DNA from 2 places in the Thermoanaerobacter siderophilus SR4 genome. Region 2 is predicted to be linked to the other one. Evidence: a T-box and tRNA genes for the amino acid it is inferred to sense, from the RefSeq annotation. Region 2 holds a T-box; the other holds one or more tRNA genes.
What was found. A T-box is a leader RNA that pairs with one kind of tRNA and senses whether it is charged. The one in region 2 lies ahead of ileS (isoleucine--tRNA ligase), so its partner is inferred to be a tRNA-Ile.

Region 1: it encodes a tRNA-Ile, which carries the amino acid that the T-box ahead of ileS (isoleucine--tRNA ligase) is inferred to sense. The anticodon was not compared.

What each region holds. Positions count from the first base shown of each region.
Region 1 covers NZ_CM001486.1:1,500,986-1,510,972, forward strand. The annotation lists gene gpmI (2,3-bisphosphoglycerate-independent phosphoglycerate mutase) at 1-1,539, shown strand, start outside; gene eno (phosphopyruvate hydratase) at 1,578-2,867, shown strand; gene secG (preprotein translocase subunit SecG) at 3,225-3,464, shown strand; gene THESIDRAFT1_RS07300 (deoxyguanosinetriphosphate triphosphohydrolase) at 3,545-4,558, shown strand; gene dnaG (DNA primase) at 4,695-6,485, shown strand; partial or broken gene rpoD (RNA polymerase sigma factor RpoD) at 6,517-7,589, shown strand; tRNA gene THESIDRAFT1_RS07315 (tRNA-Asn) at 7,638-7,712, shown strand; tRNA gene THESIDRAFT1_RS07320 (tRNA-Ile) at 7,719-7,794, shown strand; gene THESIDRAFT1_RS07325 (tRNA (adenine(22)-N(1))-methyltransferase) at 7,859-8,563, shown strand; gene THESIDRAFT1_RS07330 (Nif3-like dinuclear metal center hexameric protein) at 8,523-9,638, shown strand; RNA gene rnpB (RNase P RNA component class A) at 9,716-9,987, shown strand, end outside.
Region 2 covers NZ_CM001486.1:2,043,218-2,053,204, reverse strand. The annotation lists gene THESIDRAFT1_RS10035 (trans-sulfuration enzyme family protein) at 1-378, opposite strand, end outside; gene THESIDRAFT1_RS10030 (S-methyl-5'-thioinosine phosphorylase) at 412-1,182, opposite strand; gene mtnA (S-methyl-5-thioribose-1-phosphate isomerase) at 1,248-2,285, opposite strand; gene THESIDRAFT1_RS10020 (L-fuculose-phosphate aldolase) at 2,303-2,950, opposite strand; gene THESIDRAFT1_RS10015 (amidohydrolase) at 3,090-4,388, opposite strand; gene ileS (isoleucine--tRNA ligase) at 4,435-7,233, opposite strand; T-box leader at 7,288-7,507, opposite strand; gene THESIDRAFT1_RS10005 (TM1266 family iron-only hydrogenase system putative regulator) at 7,567-7,812, opposite strand; gene THESIDRAFT1_RS10000 (DivIVA domain-containing protein) at 7,802-8,287, opposite strand; gene THESIDRAFT1_RS09995 (YlmH family RNA-binding protein) at 8,316-9,062, opposite strand; gene THESIDRAFT1_RS09990 (YggT family protein) at 9,059-9,361, opposite strand; partial or broken gene THESIDRAFT1_RS12685 (cell division protein SepF) at 9,378-9,790, opposite strand; gene THESIDRAFT1_RS09975 (YggS family pyridoxal phosphate-dependent enzyme) at 9,794-9,987, opposite strand, start outside.

The DNA.
Region 1 (9,987 bases), 540 kb from region 2:
GAAAAATTAACCATGCTAGTTATACTGGATGGGTTTGGACTATCAGACAAAAAAGAAGGAAATGCAGTATATCAAGCTAATACTCCAAATTTAGATTTTTACTTTAAAAACTATCCCCATACGACTCTTTCCGCCAGTGGCCTTGCAGTAGGACTTCCTGAGGGACAAATGGGAAACTCAGAAGTAGGGCACTTAAATATTGGAGCGGGAAGAATAGTATATCAAGAACTTACGAGAATTAGTAAAGATATCAAAGAAGGTACCTTTTTTAAGAAAAAAGAATTTTTAGATGCGATAGAAAATGTAAAGAAAAACAACTCAAAACTACATCTTTTTGGCCTTTTGTCAGATGGAGGGGTTCACAGCCACATAACTCATTTATTTGCTTTAATGAAATTGGCAAAAGAACATGGGTTAAAAGAAATATATATTCATGCTTTCTTAGATGGAAGAGATGTTCCACCAGCTTGTGCAAAGGAATATATAAAGCAGTTTGAAGAAGAGTCAAACAGGATTGGCATAGGAAAAATTGCAACGATTTCTGGAAGATATTATGCAATGGATAGAGACAAAAGATGGGATAGAACTAAAAAGGCTTATGATGCAATAGTGTTGGGAAAAGGTGTTTATGCTAATTCACCAATGGAAGCAATAGATATAGCTTATTCAAAAGACCAAACTGACGAGTTTGTAGAACCAACGGTAATTTTAGAAAATGGAAAGCCAGTTGCTACGGTAGAAGCGGGGGATTCTATAATATTCTTCAATTTTAGACCTGACAGAGTAAGGCAACTTACCAGAGCTTTTATTGACGAGGTATTTAACCATTTTGAAAGAGAAAAAGGGTATTTGCCTGTATTCTTTGTGTCTATGACGCAATATGATGAAACCTTTGAAAACATACATGTGGCGTATAAGCCAGAAAGACTGGAGAATACTCTTGGTGAATACTTAAGTAAAAAAGGGATTAAACAGCTTAGAATTGCAGAAACAGAAAAATACGCCCATGTGACTTTCTTCTTCAACGGTGGCGTAGAAGAGCCAAATGAAGGGGAAGAAAGAATTTTAGTTCCTTCGCCTAAAGTAGCTACTTACGACCTAAAGCCAGAAATGAGCGCTTATGAGGTTACAGATACTGTAATACCTAAGATTATGTCAGATCAATATGGCTTTATTCTTTTAAACTTTGCAAATCCTGATATGGTAGGGCATACAGGAGTTTTAAATGCTGCAATAAAAGCGATTGAAGCAATAGATGAGTGCCTTGGAAGAATAGTAAATGCTGTTCAAAGTGTAGGAGGAACAATAATTATAACAGCTGACCATGGCAATGCGGAAGAGATGATTGACCCTGTGACAAAAGAGCCACAGACAGCTCATACTACAAACCCAGTTCCATTTATTGTTATAGGTGAGGGAGATATTGATTTAAGAAAAGATGGGATACTGGCTGACATTGCTCCTACAATTTTGGACATAATGAAACTACCAGTTCCTAAAGAGATGACGGGAAAATCTTTAATCATTGGAAGAAGATAAAATTTAAAATAAAATTTAAAAAGAAAGGAGAAATTGTCATGTCATCAATAATTGATATTTTTGCAAGAGAAATACTTGACTCCCGTGGAAATCCCACAGTTGAAGTAGAGGTAGAGTTAGATAGCGGTGCCGTAGGAAGAGCTGCTGTGCCTTCAGGGGCTTCTACAGGAGCTTTTGAAGCAGTTGAGTTACGAGATGGAGATAAATCAAGATATTTGGGAAAAGGAGTGCTAAAAGCTGTTCAAAATGTCAATGACATTATTGCTCCTGAGCTAATTGGCATGGAAGCACAAGACCAAGTAGCAATTGACAAAGCGATGATTGAACTAGATGGAACTCCCAATAAGAGCAAATTAGGAGCAAATGCTATCTTAGGGGTATCTTTGGCAGTGGCAAAGGCAGCAGCTGAGGAATGTGGTTTACCTTTGTATCAATACATTGGTGGAGTAAATGCAAAAACTCTTCCTGTGCCAATGATGAACATATTAAACGGTGGAAAACACGCTGATAACAATGTAGATATACAAGAGTTTATGATAATGCCTGTTGGTGCTCCAAACTTCCGTGAAGCATTAAGAATGTGTTCAGAAGTTTATCACAATTTGAAAAACGTGTTACATTCTAAAGGGTTAAGTACAACAGTTGGTGATGAAGGAGGTTTTGCTCCCAACCTTACCTCAAATGAAGAAGCTATACAAGTCATATTGGAAGCTATAGAAAAAGCGGGATATGTGCCAGGAGAAGATATAGTATTAGCATTAGATCCTGCTTCAACAGAGCTTTATAAAGAGGATGGGAAATATCATTTTGAAGGAGAAGGAATTGTAAGAACCCCCGAAGAAATGGTAGATTTTTGGGAACAACTTGTTAACAAATATCCTATTGTCTCTATTGAAGACGGTCTTGCAGAAGAAGACTGGAATGGATGGAAACTATTGACTGAAAGATTAGGCAAGAAGATACAGCTTGTAGGAGACGACTTATTTGTAACGAATACTCAAAGACTTTCAAAAGGTATAAGCATGGGAGTAGCAAATTCAATCCTTATAAAACTCAATCAAATAGGAACTTTAACAGAAACTCTTGATGCTATTGAAATGGCAAAAAGAGCAGGATATACAGCTGTTGTGTCTCACCGCTCAGGAGAGACAGAAGATTCAACAATTGCAGACCTTGTAGTTGGAGTAAATGCAGGGCAAATTAAAACTGGAGCACCTGCAAGAACTGACAGAGTCGTAAAATACAATCAGCTTTTAAGAATTGAAGAAGCTTTAGGAAGCACAGCTCAATATCTTGGCAAAAATGCTTTTTACAATGTAAAAAAGTAATTAAAAGGGGATCCAAATGGGTTCCCTTTTTTAATAGTCTGTGTAAAATTATAAGTTAGGTAATATTGCTGACATTTTGCACAAGAGAAGCGACTTGACAGCCCGGCACTCAACCGAAAATGTTAAAAAAGGAGAATAAGAGAAAGGACCAGCCCGTTCAGTTGAGTGCCGGGAAACTTAGCGAGACCGAAAGACGGAAGCGGGGCCGAAGCCAAGGATGGCGGAGGCGGGCAACTATTAACTTTTGACACACACTTTTTAATAAAACCTCTTGATTAAGAGATACATTATGATATAATATAGTATGTGGTATTGTGTTTTTGACAGAGCAAAAATTAGAGATAAGGCGGTGTAAATATGCTAAAAACTGTACTTATGGTTATACAAATTTTGGTTAGCATTTTCTTAATAGTAGTTATACTTTTACAAAAGGGCAAAAGTGCAGGTATTTCTGGTGTAATTGCAGGAGGAGCAGAAACATTTTTTGGGAAAAATAAAGCTCGAACTATGGAGGGGACATTAGAAAGGCTTACAACTATAGCGGCGGCGTTGTTTATAATTTTGTCTATGGTATTGACTATAATGATGGCTAAATAAAAAAGACAGTGCATTTAGAAATTAAGAAACCCTTTATGGGTTTTTATTTTTACCACCATTAAAAAAGGCTAGGTGGTCAAATGAAAATTAGAGAAATTACAGAGGAATTAGAATATCAGCTGCTTTCTCCTTATGCGACAAAAAGCCGTGAAACTCGCGGCAGGGATAAAGAAGAGGAAAAATGCGATATAAGGACAGAATTTCAAAGAGATAGAGACAGGATTATTCATAGCAAAGCTTTTAGAAGATTGAGCCATAAAACACAAGTCTTTATTTCTCCAGAAGGTGACCATTATAGAACAAGGCTAACTCATACTTTAGAAGTAGCTCAGATTGCAAGAACAATTGCAAGAGCTTTGAGGTTAAACGAAGATTTGACAGAAGCTATTGCTTTAGGTCATGATTTAGGACATACTCCTTTTGGCCATTCTGGTGAGGAAGTTTTAAATAGACTTTTAAAAGATGGCTTTAGACATAATGAACAAAGCATTAGAGTGGTTGAGGTTTTAGAAAATGATGGAAAGGGTCTTAATTTGACTTGGGAAGTTAAGGATGGCATATGTAACCACTCTACCGCAGGAAATCCTCAGACTTTAGAGGGACAAGTAGTACAAATTTCTGATAAAATAGCATACATTAATCATGATATAGATGATGCAATAAGGGGAAAAGTTTTAAAGCCGGAGGATTTGCCAAAAGATTTAATAGGAATTTTGGGAGATAAGCATAGTAAGAGAATAGATACAATGGTAAAAGATGTTATAAATAATAGCTTAGGAAAGCCAAGAGTTTCAATGAGTAAAGAGATTTATGAGGCTACTTATAGCTTGAGGGATTTTTTATTCAAAAAAGTTTATATTGGGTCAAAAGCTAAAAAAGATGAGGAAAAAGCCAAAAGAGTAGTAGAGCAATTGTTTTATTACTTTTATGACAATATTGACAAGATGCCTCAAGAATTTATAAAACTTGCTGAGATTTATGGAAGAGAAAGAGCTGTTGCTGATTATATTGCTGGTATGACAGACAAATATGCTCTTTTAAAATACAAAGAGATTTTTTTGCCCAGTCCTTGGTTTGAGCAAAATATTTTTTGATTTTAATAAAAATTTAATAAAACCAAAGAAGGATTTTTAAATCTTTTGTCGAATATATATTGGTCGCTACTAATAAATTAATTTGGTAAAGAGGAATTTAACAATTTTTGTCGAATAGAATAATTAGGTGATATTGATGGCTTACTCAAGAGAAATGATTGAAAAGGTCATAGAAGCAAATGACATAGTAGATGTTATATCAGAGTATGTAGAACTAAAAAAAGCGGGAAAAGAATTTAAAGGTCTGTGTCCTTTTCATAGAGAAAAAACCCCATCTTTTATGGTCAGTCAAGAAAAACAGGTTTATCACTGTTTTGGCTGTAATGCCAGTGGAAATGTTGTTACTTTTATAATGGATATTGAAAATTTGACTTTTAAAGAAGCAATTGAATTTTTAGCAGATAGAGTGGGAATAACTCTTGAAGAAAGCCAACTAAGTGATCAGGAGTACCGAAGAAAGAAGCTTATTGACGAAATATATAAAATAAATAAATTAGCAGCTATGTATTTTTATAATAAGCTTTTTTCTGAAGAAGGTAGACAGGCTTTAGCTTATATAAGAAAAAGAGGTTTGACAGAAGCAACGATAAAAAAATTTGGAATAGGTTATTCACCACCTCAAGGAAATGGACTTTTAAATTTTTTAAAGGAAAAAGGCTATACAGAAAGTTTTCTGGTAAAGGCGGGACTTTTGTCTCAAAAAAATAACCGCTATTACGACAGGTTTAGAAATAGAGTAATGTTTCCTATTATAGATGTAAAGGGTAATGTTATAGGTTTTGGAGGCCGCTCTATTGATGATAGTTTGCCTAAATACTTAAACACTCCGGAGACAGAGGTCTTTAAAAAAGGCAAAACGCTATTTGCAATAAATTTTGCTAAAAAAACTCAACAAGACAAATTTATTATTGTAGAAGGATACATGGACGCTATTTCCTTACACCAAGCTGGAATAGATTGTGCTGTAGCATCTTTAGGAACCGCTTTGACAGGGGACCAAGCAAGACTCATAAAAAGGTATAAAGGAAATGTTGTAATTGCTTATGATGCGGATGAAGCTGGTATTAGTGCCGCATTAAGAGGACTTGACATTCTTGATGAATTGAATTTAAATATAAAAGTACTGACTATTCCTTATGGGAAAGACCCTGATGAGTTTATAAAAAAAGAAGGAGTAGAAGCATTTAATCAATTAATAGAAAATGCCGATAGTTTAATTGAGTTTAAAGCAAAGGTATATAGAAAAAATCTCGACCTTGATAACCCTCAAGATAGAATAATATATGTTAAAAAAATTGCAAAAGATATCGCAAAACTTTCTGATGAAGTGAAAAGGGAAGTCTATATTTCTTCAGTGGCTAAAGTTGCTCAAATATCTGAGAATGCAGTGAGAACAGAGGTTGCTCGTTTTGTCAATAGGGAAATTGAAAAAAATCAAAAAAATATGTATATGGCTGGCAAGATAAGGCATAATATATACAGTAGCAGTAGTAAAATATCACCAGAAAAGTACTTAATTGCATTGCTGCTGTATGATAATAATCTTTACAAAAGGGTGAAAGAAACAATTACTGCCGATATGCTGGAGAATGTTAAATTAAAGCCAATTTTTGAAGAAATAATGTCAAGGTTGGAGGATGGGAAAAAAACTCAAATAAATGATATTGTTTATTTATTACAAGACGAAAATCTCATATCTGATTTTAACGATATTATTAAAGCTTTTTACGAGAGTGAAAATATTACTGAACAAGCTATTGATGATATTATAAACAAGATTCTCATTAACAGTTTGGCAGTTAAAAGAGAAAAGATTAAAAGAGCCATCAATGAAGCTCATATGTTGGGGGATATAGATAAAGAAAGGCAACTTTTAATAGAATTACAAAATTGTGAAAAGGAGATGCTAAAGATAAAAAATGGCTAAAAAGAAAGAAACCCATAGGGAGGGGAAACCTATGAACAACGAAGAATTGTCTAAAGAAGCCATTACAGAACTTATCAATAAAGGAAAAAAACTGGGATGCTCACCTACAATGAGATAATGGATTCTTTAGAAGATATTGATTTAAATCCTGACCAAATTGAGAAGGTATATGATGCTTTTGAAGACATGGGAATTGAAATTGTTGGGGAAGAACCTCGTCAGGAAGAAATAACTGAAGAAGATTTAGACTTAGACCTTTCTCTTCCTGAAGGAATCAGTATAGATGACCCTGTGAGAATGTATTTGAAGGAGATAGGCAAGATTCCTCTTCTCACTCCTGAAGAAGAGATTGAATTGGCAAAAAGAATCGAACAAGGAGACGAAGAAGCTAAAAAAAGACTTATAGAAGCCAATTTAAGATTGGTTGTAAGCATAGCAAAAAGATACGTAGGAAGAGGAATGCTTTTCTTAGATTTGATACAAGAGGGAAATTTAGGGTTACTCAAAGCAGTTGAAAAATTTGACTATAGAAAAGGCTACAAATTCAGTACTTATGCCACATGGTGGATAAGACAGGCTATAACAAGAGCTATTGCAGACCAAGCAAGAACCATAAGAATCCCTGTACACATGGTAGAAACTATCAACAAATTGATAAGAGTTCAAAGGCAATTGCTGCAGGAATTAGGTCGCGAACCTACCCCTGAAGAGTTGGCAAAAGAGATGGGTATGCCAGAAGAAAAAGTAAGAGAGATAATGAAAATAGCGCAAGAACCTGTATCTTTAGAAACTCCTATTGGGGAAGAGGAAGACAGCCACTTAGGAGATTTTATACCCGATGAAGATGCACCAGCTCCAGCAGAAGCTGCTGCTTTTACAATGCTAAAAGAACAATTGATGGATGTTCTTGATACTCTAACGCCAAGGGAAGAGAAAGTACTAAGACTTAGGTTTGGCCTTGATGACGGCCGAGCAAGAACTTTAGAGGAAGTAGGAAAAGAATTTAATGTTACAAGAGAACGCATAAGACAAATTGAGGCAAAAGCATTAAGAAAATTGAGGCATCCCAGCAGAAGCAAAAAATTAAAAGATTTCCTTGATTAAATAAGCTTCTTGACAATGGGGCAAAAATCTGTATAATTATTATTGTATTCCTCAGTAGCTCAAGGGTAGAGCAACCGGCTGTTAACCGGTAGGTTGTAGGTTCGAATCCTACCTGAGGAGCCACTTTTTGGGCCTTTAGCTCAGCTGGCAGAGCGGTCGGCTCATAACCGATTGGTCCGGGGTTCAAATCCCTGAAGGCCCACCATTTAGAGAAAAAAGCATTTAGCTTTAAATGCTTTTTTATTTTTTTATACTTTTAGGAGGATTACATGAAACTTACAGAGCGATTAGGGAAAATTGCTGAATATATTCCTCATGGGTCAAAAGTTGCAGACATAGGTACTGACCATGGTTTTATTCCTGTTTACCTTATTGAAAACAAAATAGCTACCTATGTCGTTGCTTCAGATTTAAATAAAGGTTCCTTAAATAAAGCTGTAAAAGAAGTTCAGAAGCGAAATTTGCAATCTTTGATAGACACAAGGTTAGGGAATGGTCTTAATGTTTTATCTCCAGGGGAAGTAGACGTAGTTGTCATTGCAGGTATGGGAGGAATTTTAATTACAAAGATATTAGAGGAAGGAAAAGATACTGCAAAAACTATTAAGAAATTTATACTTCAACCTATGAGAGATTCAACATATTTGAGGAAATACTTAATAGAAAATGGATATAAAATTTGTGATGAGGAATTAGTGAAGGAAAATCAAAAATATTATGAAATAATCGTAGCAGAACATGGTAGACAAAAAGTCAAAAATGACATATATTATCAAGTAGGGGAAAAACTCATACAAAAAAAACATCCACTGTTAAAAGAATTTTTGCAGTATAAAATCGACAAAATGAAGAAAATCATAAATAAACTTCCTGAAACCAATGAAAAGCGTAAGCAATTAGAGGAAAAAGTAAAGAAATTCGAGGTGTTGATAAATGGGCTTGAAATGCCAAGTAATAGCTTCCATAATGGATAAACTTGCACCGCGTAAATTTGCTGAAGAGTGGGATAACGTGGGATTATTAATAGGAGATGGTTCTAAAGATATCTCAAAAGTTTTAGTAGCTTTGGATGCTACTTCTGAAGTAATTAAAGAAGCGGTTGACAAAAAAGTAGATATGATTGTAACTCATCATCCGTTAATTTTTAAGCCAATAAAAAATGTCAGAGCTGATAATCCAGTGGGCTCATTGTTAATACAACTTATTAAAAATGATATCTCGCTTTATGCAGCCCATACCTCTTTTGATATAGCTCCAAATGGGGTGAATGATATTTTGTGTAATGTCTTAGGAATATACGATAGGGAAGTTTTGGATGTCACTTATTCCGAAGGATATAAAAAAATTGCAGTTTATGTGCCACAAGGATATGAAGAAGTGGTAAGAAATGCTATGTGCAGTGCAGGCGCTGGTTTTGTTGGGAATTATAGTGATGCTACTTTTCAGGCGCGAGGCATTGGAACTTATAGACCTTTAGAAGGAACAAACCCATTCATTGGTGAAACAGGGAAACTAGAAAAAACAGAAGAAGTAAAGATAGAAACTATAGTACCTCAGAGATATTTAGAAAAAGTGGTAACTGCAATGCTGAATGTTCATCCCTATGAAGAGGTTGCTTATGATATTTATTCTTTGGAAAATGTTAAAGAAGAATATGGGCTTGGAAGAATTGGAATTATTTCAGAAACTACTTTGCAAGAATTAGCTTTACAAGTAAAAGCAAAACTTAAAATTAATAATTTAAGAGTGGTAGGAGACCTAAATAAAAAGATCAGAAAAGTGGCTGTATGTGGTGGAAGCGGTGCAAGTCTTATTCACAAAGCTGTTTCTAAAGGAGCGGATGTTTTAATAACAGCAGATATTGGCTATCACGATGCAGTAGAAGCCCAACACCTCGGATTGGCTTTAATTGATGCTGGACATTTTGCTACGGAGAATATTGCAGTCAGGTTTATTGCAGAATATATAATCGATGAAACTCAGAAACAGGGACACGAAATAGAAGTATTAATTAGTGAAAGTCAAAAAGATCCTTTTATGTATCTATAATTAGGTTGACAAAAACAGATATATATGATAATATATACTCGACTGATATTAGAAAAATATATATGAAATAACGCATGTGAGTAAGTCGGATGGCCGCGTGTGATTTCGCACGAGGAAAGTCCGAGCTCCACAGGGCAGGGTGCCGGGTAACACCCGGTGGAGGCGACTCCAAGGAAAGTGCAACAGAGATATACCGCCTGGCACTCAACTTGTTTAGTGCCAGGTAAGGGTGGAAAGGTGAGGTAAGAGCTCACCAGGGACCAGGCGACTGGTCTGCTCTGCAAACCCCACCTGGAGCAAGGCGAATAGGAGGGAGTAGGTGGCCCGCCGTTTCCCTCGGGTTATGCCG
Region 2 (9,987 bases):
TTTAGGCAGTATATTTGTCACTACGTTATAAGTTGAACCATAAAGAGTCTTATGAACTATTACAGTATCTTTGGGTTTTAAAAGAGAAAATAAAACTGAACTAATAGCAGCCATCCCGGAAGAAAAAGCTACTGCCCCTTTGCCATATTCCAACTCCGCTAATCTGTTTTCAAATAATCTTAAGGTCGGATTATTACCTCTTGTATAAACATAGTCTTGAGATTGAAAAGACATCACCTTTTCAACATGTTCGAGGTCATCAAAGACAAAAGTAGTCGTCTGGAAAATTGGAGGATTCAAAGCATTTTCAGGGTTTTTCTTAAACGCATTTCCATGAATTGCTTTTGTGTCAAACCGATAGTTTTTATTTACTCCCATGATATTTTCCTCCTATAATTTAATCACATCTAATCATAATTCAATTACTGCTTTACTGCAATTACAATGCTCTTGGTCTAATTTTTCTTCTAAAAAAACTCTTATAAATGTTTTTATCACTTTTTCTTTGCTCAATTCTAAGATATTTTTTATTTCATGTAATGTTATATTGCCCTTCATTCCTGTAGCCCAATTTGAAACTATCCCCACCGCAGCATAGCACATTCCTAATTCTTTCGCTAAAACTACTTCTGGAACATTAGTCATCCCCACTACATCGGCACCTAAATTTTTATACATTCTTATCTCTTGTGCAGTTTCAAATCGTGGACCTTCAGTGCACACATAAACTGCATCTCCCTTTATCAATAAGTCTTCTTTTTTAGCAGCATTATAAAATTTTGCCCTTAAATTACTACAATAAGGGTCACTCATATCTACATGTCTTACCACTCCATCTTCCCCTTCAAAAAAGGTCAATGGTCTCGATTTAGTAAAATCTAAAAAATCTTTAAGTACTACAACATCCCCTGGCTCATAATTTTCATTAAAAGAACCAACTGCAGCTGTTGCATACACATATTTTACTCCCATTTGTTTCAATGCCATAATATTTGCCCTATAATTTACGAGATGAGGTGGAACTGCATGACCTTTCCCATGTCGGGGCAAAAAACCAATTTCCTCCCCCTCAATAGTCACAATATCAATTTCCACTTCTCCATATTTTGTCTCTACCAATTTTTTTGACACCTTTTGTCCTATTTCGTAAAATCCAGTACCACCAATGATCGCCTTTTCCATTAAAAATGTACCTCCTCTGTCTTTTGTATTTATATGCAAATAATCAAAATTAATCCGGGTATCCTTCACTTTAGCTTTAATATGTTTTCCCTGAAAGGAGGTCTAATTATTCCTTTTTCTGTAATTATTCCCGTTATATTTTCATGAGGAGTCACATCAAAAGCTGGATTGTACACTTCTATTCCTTCAGGTGCAATTCTTACGCCATTTATATGAGTTACCTCTTCAGGACTCCTTTCCTCTATAACTATCTCTTTTCCTGTCTCAATGTTAAAATCAATTGTGCTGGTAGGAGCTACCACATAAAAAGGAACATGGTACATTTTTGCCACAGCAGAGAGCATAAAAGTTCCAATTTTATTGGCAGTATCCCCATTTAAAGCAATTCTATCGGCTCCTACTAATATTACATCTATTTTCCCATCTCTTATCAAAGTAGCAGCAACACTATCAGCAATTAACTTTGCAGGAATTCCTTCTTGTACTAATTCCCATGCTGTCAATTTTGCGCCTTGAAGCCTAGGCCTTGTCTCATCAGCATATACAAAAATATTTTTCCCACTGTAATGGGCTTCTCTAATAACTCCTAAAGCAGTTCCATACCCTACGGTTGCAAGGGCTCCCGTATTGCAATGGGTCAAAATAACTGCATTTTCTTTAATTATCTCATTCCCAAATTTAGCCATCTTTTTGTTGGTTTCTATATCTTCGTAGTAAATATTATCTGCTTCTTTTTTTAATAGCTCATATAGGTCTTGTAGTTCTAGCTCTTTATTATTCTCAATAACTTTTTTCATTCTATTTATTGCCCACATAAGGTTTACAGCAGTAGGTCTTGATTTTGAGATAATTTCTAAAGCTTCCTCCATTTTTTTAAAGAAACTTTCTTTTTCCTCATTAATAAATTCTTTTGCAGCCAATACCACCCCATAAGCTGCTGCAGCTCCAATTGCCGGTGCCCCCCTTACCACCATGTCTTTTATAGCAAAATTTACGTCTTTATAAGTTCTGCACTCAAAAATCTCATAACTATTGGGCAATTTTCTTTGGTCAATTAAATATAAAACTCCATCTTTAAACTCTATAGTTTTAATCTCTCCCACTTTTTTTCACCTCTTTATTATTTTTTTACCTGCCCATAAGTTTTAAACTTTTCTAACATTAACCTCATTTCATCTTCTGGAAGAATAACTGGTTCTCCTATAGATTTTGACCTGTAATATAATTCTGCCACGTACTCAATTTGAATACTTATATTAAAAGCATTAGGCAAATCTTCAGCTCCTACCAAAAGTCCGTGATTGGCTAATAGCACAGCTTTTCTATCCTTCATAGCCTCAAAAGCGTTTTCTGCCAATTCTTTTGTACCAAAAGTTGCATATTTAGCACATCTGACATTTGGTCCTGCTAAAGCCACAAGGTAATGAACTGGTGGAAGGTCCCAATGTAGACAGGAAAGAGTTGTAGAATATACTGGATGAGTGTGTATAATAGCGTTTATGTCTTGTCTGTTAGCGTAAAAAATTCTGTGCATCTCATACTCTGAAGAAGGAGTCCTATTACCTTCTATTACATTGCCATTTAAGTCCATTACTACTACATCCTCAGGCTTAATTTCAAAATAATCAATTCCTGAAGGAGTTATAGCCATCAATCCTTTTTCCTTATTGTAAATGCTTAAATTCCCTCCTGTACCTCTTGTAAGATTAGAATTTATAAGTTTTTTACCATATTCTACTATTTGTTCTCTTTCTGATTTTAATAGCACTTTTATCACCCCATTTTTAATATGTGCTCTAGTGTAAATGATTTTACAATTTCTACTAAAGCCATCATATAATAATGCAAATAAAGTGTCAACTTACAAAAATTTGGGTATCCTGCCTTAGCAGAATACCTTTTCCATGTTATTCTTTCCCTATTAACTCCTTCGCCCTTTTCTCTACGTTATACATTACTTTTTCCACATCTACAGTTTTTATTTCTCTATTTTCCATTATTATTTTGCCATTTATTATCACTGTATCCACATCTGATGCTTGAGCAGTATAAGCTAAAGCAGAAATTAAATTGTGATGTGGATAAAAATGCGGCTTGTCAATATCAATAATCACTATATCCGCTTTTTTCCCTACTTCGATGGAACCTATCTCTTTATCCCACAATAAAGCTTTAGCGCCATTGATTGTCGCCATTTTTAGAGCTTCCAATGCCGGTACAGCAAGAGCATCGTAATTTAACGCCTTATTAATAGTGGCAGCAAAATGAATCTCTTCAAACATGTTTAAGTTATTGTTACTGGCTGGGCCATCTGTTCCCAAAGCTACGTTTATTCCTTTTTTTAGCATTTGATCCACAGGAGCAAAACCACTGGCTAATTTGGCATTACTGGTAGGATTGTAAACTGGTGATACCTTCATTTCCTTTAATATTTCAATGTCTTCATCGCTTACATGAACACAATGAGCTGCTATAGTTGGAACATCAAATACTCCTATGTCCTTTAAATGTTTCACAGGAGATTTTCCATGCTTTTGGAAACTTTCTTCTACTTCTTTTTTTGTTTCTGATACATGAATATGAATTCCTGTATTTAACTCTTTAGCTAACTCTACTACTTCCTTTAAATAAGAGGGGCTACAGGTATAAGGTGCATGAGGACCCACCATTACTTTGATTCTTCCATCCGCTTTATTATGCCAGGTATTATAAAGTTTTCGCGTATCTCTTAACTTTTCCTTATTTATTTCAGCGTCACTTTCTTCTATAATACCCCTTGTCAACACTCCTCTTATCCCTACTTCTTCTGTTGCTTTAGCTACTTCATCCATAAAAAAATACATATCGCAAAAAGTAGTAGTACCAGAATAAATCATCTCTATCATACTCAATAAAGAACCCCAGTAAACGTCTTCTGCTGAAAGTTTAGATTCAACGGGCCAGATATGTTTACTCAACCAATCAAATAACGGCACATCATCTGCATAATTCCTAAATAAAGACATTCCCAAATGAGTATGAGCATTTATAAGACCCGGCATTGCAATTTTTTTTGTTCCATCTATGACTCTGTCAACTTTTATATCCGGATTAATTTCTCCTATGTAAGTTATCGTGTCGCCTTCAATATAGATATTGGTGTTTTCCATAAGTGGCTGTTCTTCTTTCATAGATAGCAAAGCTACATTTTTTATAAGCAGATTCATAATATCCCTCCTAAAATAATGTTTAAAAAGGGGAAAAATCCCCTTTTTAAACTTGTGTTTGCTGCTCAATGTGAGAAGCACATCTTGCACAAATAGTTGGATGCTCTTTTATAGTTCCTACTGTTTCACTGTACATCCAGCAGCGTTCGCATTTTTCCCCCGGTGCATGGGTTACCACAATCTTTAAATTATAATCTTCACTTTCATAAGCATTTTGAGGAACAGGTTCTTCTGGTTGGTGAAGTACCACCTTTGAAACTATGAACATATATTCGAGGTCATTAAAGCCTTTAAAGAAATCATAAAGCTCTTGAGATGGATATATATCCACTTGTGCCTCTAAAGAGTGACCTATCTTTTTGTCGGTTCTCGCTATTTCAAGAGCTTTAGAAATATATTTTCTTATGTCAAAAAGTTTTTCCCATTTTTCTATTATATAAGGATTATTGTATTTTTCTTGGACTTGAGGCCAATCAGCTAACTGAACACTTTCAAAATTATTTTGACTGTCGTGCTTCATATATGACCATATTTCTTCTGAAGTAAATGTAAGCACTGGTGCTATCAACCTTACAAGAGTGTCTAAAATAATGTAAAGTGTCGTTTGAGCCGCTCTTCTCTCTTTAGAAGTAGCAGGATAAGTGTACAATCTGTCTTTTAAAATGTCCAGGTAAAGGCTACTCATATCTACTACACAGAAGGTATGAACCAGATGGAGAAAATCGTAATACTCATATTTATCAAAAGCCTCTGTAAGCTCTTCAACTACTCTGTTAAGCCTATATAAAGCCCATTTATCTATCTCTAAAAGCTCTTCGTAAGGGAGCATATCCTTATCAGGGTCAAAGTCATAAAGATTGCTTAACAAGAACTTACTAGTGTTACGTATTTTTCTGTACGCTTCTGTCATCTGTTTTAAAATCTCTTGTGAAATTCTCATATCTGAAGTAAAATCAGCAGAAACAGTCCAAAGCCTCAAAATATCTGCTCCATATTCTTTAATTACATCAGCTGGGTCAATACCATTCCCTAAAGATTTTGACATTTTCCTTCCTTCACCGTCTACAACAAACCCGTGGGTCAATACGTTTCTATAAGGTGCTTTTCCACGTGTTGCCACAGATGTCAAAAGGGAAGACTGGAACCATCCTCTGTGTTGGTCTGAACCTTCTAAATAAAGCTCTGCAGGCCACTTTAGGTCAGGATGAGTTTGCAACACAGCTGCATGGCTGGAGCCTGAATCAAACCACACATCCATTATATCTGTCTCTTTCCTAAACTTTGTAGAACCGCATTCGCAAGTAATCCCTTTTGGCAATATCTCTTCAGCTGACATTTCAAACCATGCATCTGAACCCTTTTGCCTGAAGATCTCTTTAACTGCATTTATTGTATCATCATTTATAAGCGGTTTCCCACACTTTTCACAGTAGAATATAGGAATTGGCACACCCCATACCCTTTGCCTTGAAATACACCAGTCTCGTCTATCTCTTACCATGTTAGTTATGCGCTCTTCGCCCCATGAAGGATACCAATTAACTTCTTTAATAGCTTTTAGTGCCTCTTCTCTAAATCCTTCCACAGAAGCAAACCACTGTTCTGTCGCCCTAAATATTATTGGACTTTTACATCTCCAACAGTGAGGATATGAGTGGGTAATACGGGTTTCTGCCACTAATGCATTAGCTTTTTTCAAGTCTTCCTTTATGACCTTGTTAGCCTCTTCATAATACAGACCAGCATATCCTGGCGCTTTATCTGTAAAATATCCCTTATCATCTATTGGATTTAAAACCTCAAGACCATACTCTTGCCCAACTAAAAAGTCTTCTTCACCATGGCCGGGAGCAGTATGAACACATCCAGTACCAGCTTCTAAAGTTACATGCTCACCCAAGATTATTAAAGAATCTCTGTCATATAAAGGATGGGTAGCCTTCATGCCCTCCAAATCTTTTCCTTTAAATACAGCAACTATTTCATAATCTGAAAGGTTAGCTTCTTTCTTTACAGTATCTAACATATCTTTTGCCATTATATATACTTCGTCTCCAAACTTTACAAGCGCATAATCAAACTCTGGATTTAAAGCAATTGCAAGGTTAGCCGGAATAGTCCATGTAGTAGTTGTCCATATTACAAAATACACATTATTAAGATTCTCAACAATTCCCTTGAATTTCCCTAAATCATCTTTAACTCTAAATTTTACATAAATAGAATCAGAGGTTTCATCAAAGTATTCAATTTCTGCTTCTGCCAAAGCAGTCTCACAGCTGGGGCACCAATATACAGGCTTTAGACCTTTATAGATATAGCCTTTCTTAGCCATTTCACCAAATACTTCTATCTGTTTAGCTTCATACTCCGGATTCAAGGTAAGATAAGGATTATCCCAATCTCCCCTTACTCCCAATCTTTTGAATTGAGCTTTTTGCTTTTCAATCTGAGAAAAAGCAAAATCCCTACACACTTTTCTAAATTCTGTAGGACTTACTTCATGCCTTTTTATACCTAAAGTTTTTATAGCTTGCTGTTCAATAGGAAGACCGTGTGTATCCCATCCTGGCACATAAGGAGCATCATAACCCCTCATTGTTTTGTATTTCACTATAATGTCTTTTAATACCTTATTCATAGCAGTTCCAATGTGTATATCTCCATTAGCATAAGGCGGCCCATCGTGTAAAATATATTTTTCCTTGCCTTTATTTTTTTCCAATGTTTTATGATAAATATCCATTTCTTCCCATCTTTTTAATATCTCTGGCTCTCGTGTTGGCAAATTAGCCTTCATAGGAAAATCTGTCCTCGGCAAATTAAGTGTCTTGTTGTAATCCACTGAACATTACCTCCTCTTCAAATATTATCTTTCAAACTAAAAATAAAACTTCTCGTCAGGGACGAGAAGTTCGCGGTACCACCCTACTTATTAAGACAAAGAAAAACTTTGTCTTAATCTCTCATTTAAGATAACGGGAAACCCGGCACAGCTTACTCCTATTTCAGCCTGCAGCTCCGAGGTGATTTTCAGTAGAAACGAACTTATTGGCTCGCACCTACCGCCAACTCTCTGGAAGTCGCTTCTACTTACTCGTCCTCATCATAGCTTTTAACAATATTTTTTTACACAATTATATAATACCACAAGTTTTTCGTCAATAGTATGCATATCTCATGCAGTCAGAGCAGATTTCACTTTTACCCCAGGAAGACTTCCAAGTTTACCAGTAAGAGCCCCTATTTCATCCGTTGTACCATCAACTATTAAAGCGATAACCGATACTCCCCTATCTTTATAGGGTATACCCATTCTCCCTACAATAATGTGGCCGTACTCACTCAATATGTGATTTACCCTATCTGCCACATTTTCTCTATTTTTAATTAATATTCCAACAACCCCTAATCTATTCTGCATCCTTCTCCTCATCCTCATCTGGAATCAATTCTTTCTCATCTATTGAAAGTATTGATTCCAACTGGGCTTCTAAAAGAGATTTAAATTTCGCTTTAAAAACATTTAATTGCTTGCGATATCTTTCTAACTCCATTCTTATTCTTACAACTTCTTGATTTGCCTTCTCTAATATTTTTTCTGCATTTTGTTGTGCATTTTGTATGATAAGTTGTGCTTCTTTTTCTGCATTTCTTTTCAATTCCTCTGCAGTATTTTGAGCAACAATCAAAGTATTGTTTAAAGTGTTCTCCATATTTATGTAGCTTTGAAGTTTTTCATTCATTATATTAATTCTATCTTTTAACTCCGCATTTTCTTTGTATAACATCTCATAGTCTTCCATAATTTTATCCAAAAACTCGTCCACTTCCTCTTCATTATAACCCCTAAAAGACCGCCTAAATTCTTTATTATGTATATCCATAGGCGTCAGCATAATATTTACCTCCTTTTCTTTTGTAACATTATATAAACCTTAGAATATGTACAGAAACGCGACCTTTTTTTGTATTACCTCTCACTTCTTCTAATCTAATTCTTCCAAAACCACGTAAAGAAATTACATCTCCCTCTTTTACTTCTGAAGAAGGGTCCTCTGTATACTCCCAATTTATTTGAAGAAGACCGGACTTTATAAGTTCTGAAGCCTTCGTCCTTGATATACCAAAACCTGCAGCTGCCACACTGTCAACCCGTAGTGAGGCTACGGTAGAAAAAATGTCCTTATATTTTATTTCAGGTTCTATCACATCTTTCAAGTCAATTGAATTAACTCTTACCTTCTCTTTCCCGACTTTAAAAAGGTTCATAAGTACATAACTTTCCACATCTTTATGTAACAATATGTCACATTTATCCTCTTTTACAATTATATCGCCTATTTTTTGTCTTTTTATCCCTAACCCTAAAAGTGAACCCAACACATCTCTATGAGATAGCTTAGAAAAATTGCCTTCAATTCTTACAGCGCAAATAGGGGTATCTTCCGGCTGTAAAAAATCGGGGTAAATAATTGCTATCTTTCTTTCTGCTAAAGGATATCCTCCATCTAGATTATAGTTTATATCTTGCTGTCGATACTTTAATATAGTTTTTTCAAAAATTTTTTGTTCAGAGAGGCTTAAAAAGTCTGTATATTTTACTCTTTTAGATTTTAAAACGCCTTTAATTATGTCTTCAAATCGGGATACAGTAAATTCTTTGTCCATCATATATACCTCATCAGTAATAATACTAATTTAAAAGCTAAAGGACGAACTAAATACTGAATCACCAAAATCGCCAAAACCGGCGAAAAATCTATCATTAAATTTCTTCCAATAGAAGACCTAAATTGTAATGTCCTAAAAGGCTCAAGTATTGGTTCTGTCGTTATGATCACAAAACGAGAAAGTGGATTTGACATATTCTCCATTCTTAGCAAAGATAAAATAACCCTTATCAATATAAGCCAATTTATAACTTCAAAAAAATAATCTAATGCTGTTAAAATTGCAAAATTTACAGGCAAAATCATTTCCTCCTTATCAATTTAGATTGTATAAAGAATTTACTTCATCTTTTATATCCCCTGTAATGTCAAAATTCTCAGGCGCAACTAAAAATATATAGCCAGATATCTTCTTTATCTCTCCATTAAGAGCATAGGCTGCACCGCTTAAAAAATCCACTACTCTTTGAGCTTCATTTTTGTCCATCTTTTGTAAATCTACAATCACCGGTTTTTTATTTTTAATTCATTGCATATATTCATCACTTGTTCAAACTTTTCTGGCTTTAAAATCAAAACTTTTACTTGGGTCTGTGTATGAATATTGACAATTTTAGGCTTTCTATCGTAAGGTATGACAGGTTGTAAAGAGTCTACTTCTTCTTTCTCTTCTTCTGGCTCATCGATACCAAAGAAACTCATTAATTTATCAATCACTTTTGAAGACATTAATTATCCCTCCACATTATATTGTCTTTGCCCAAAAATAGAAGTGCCAATTCTAACAATATTCGCCCCTTCTTCAACTGCTACCCAATAGTCATTGGACATGCCCATTGACAAAAATTCTACTTGTACATTATGTTGCTTAATTTCTTTTAGCTCTTCAAATAATTCTTTCATCTTTCTAAAATAGGGCCTTACCT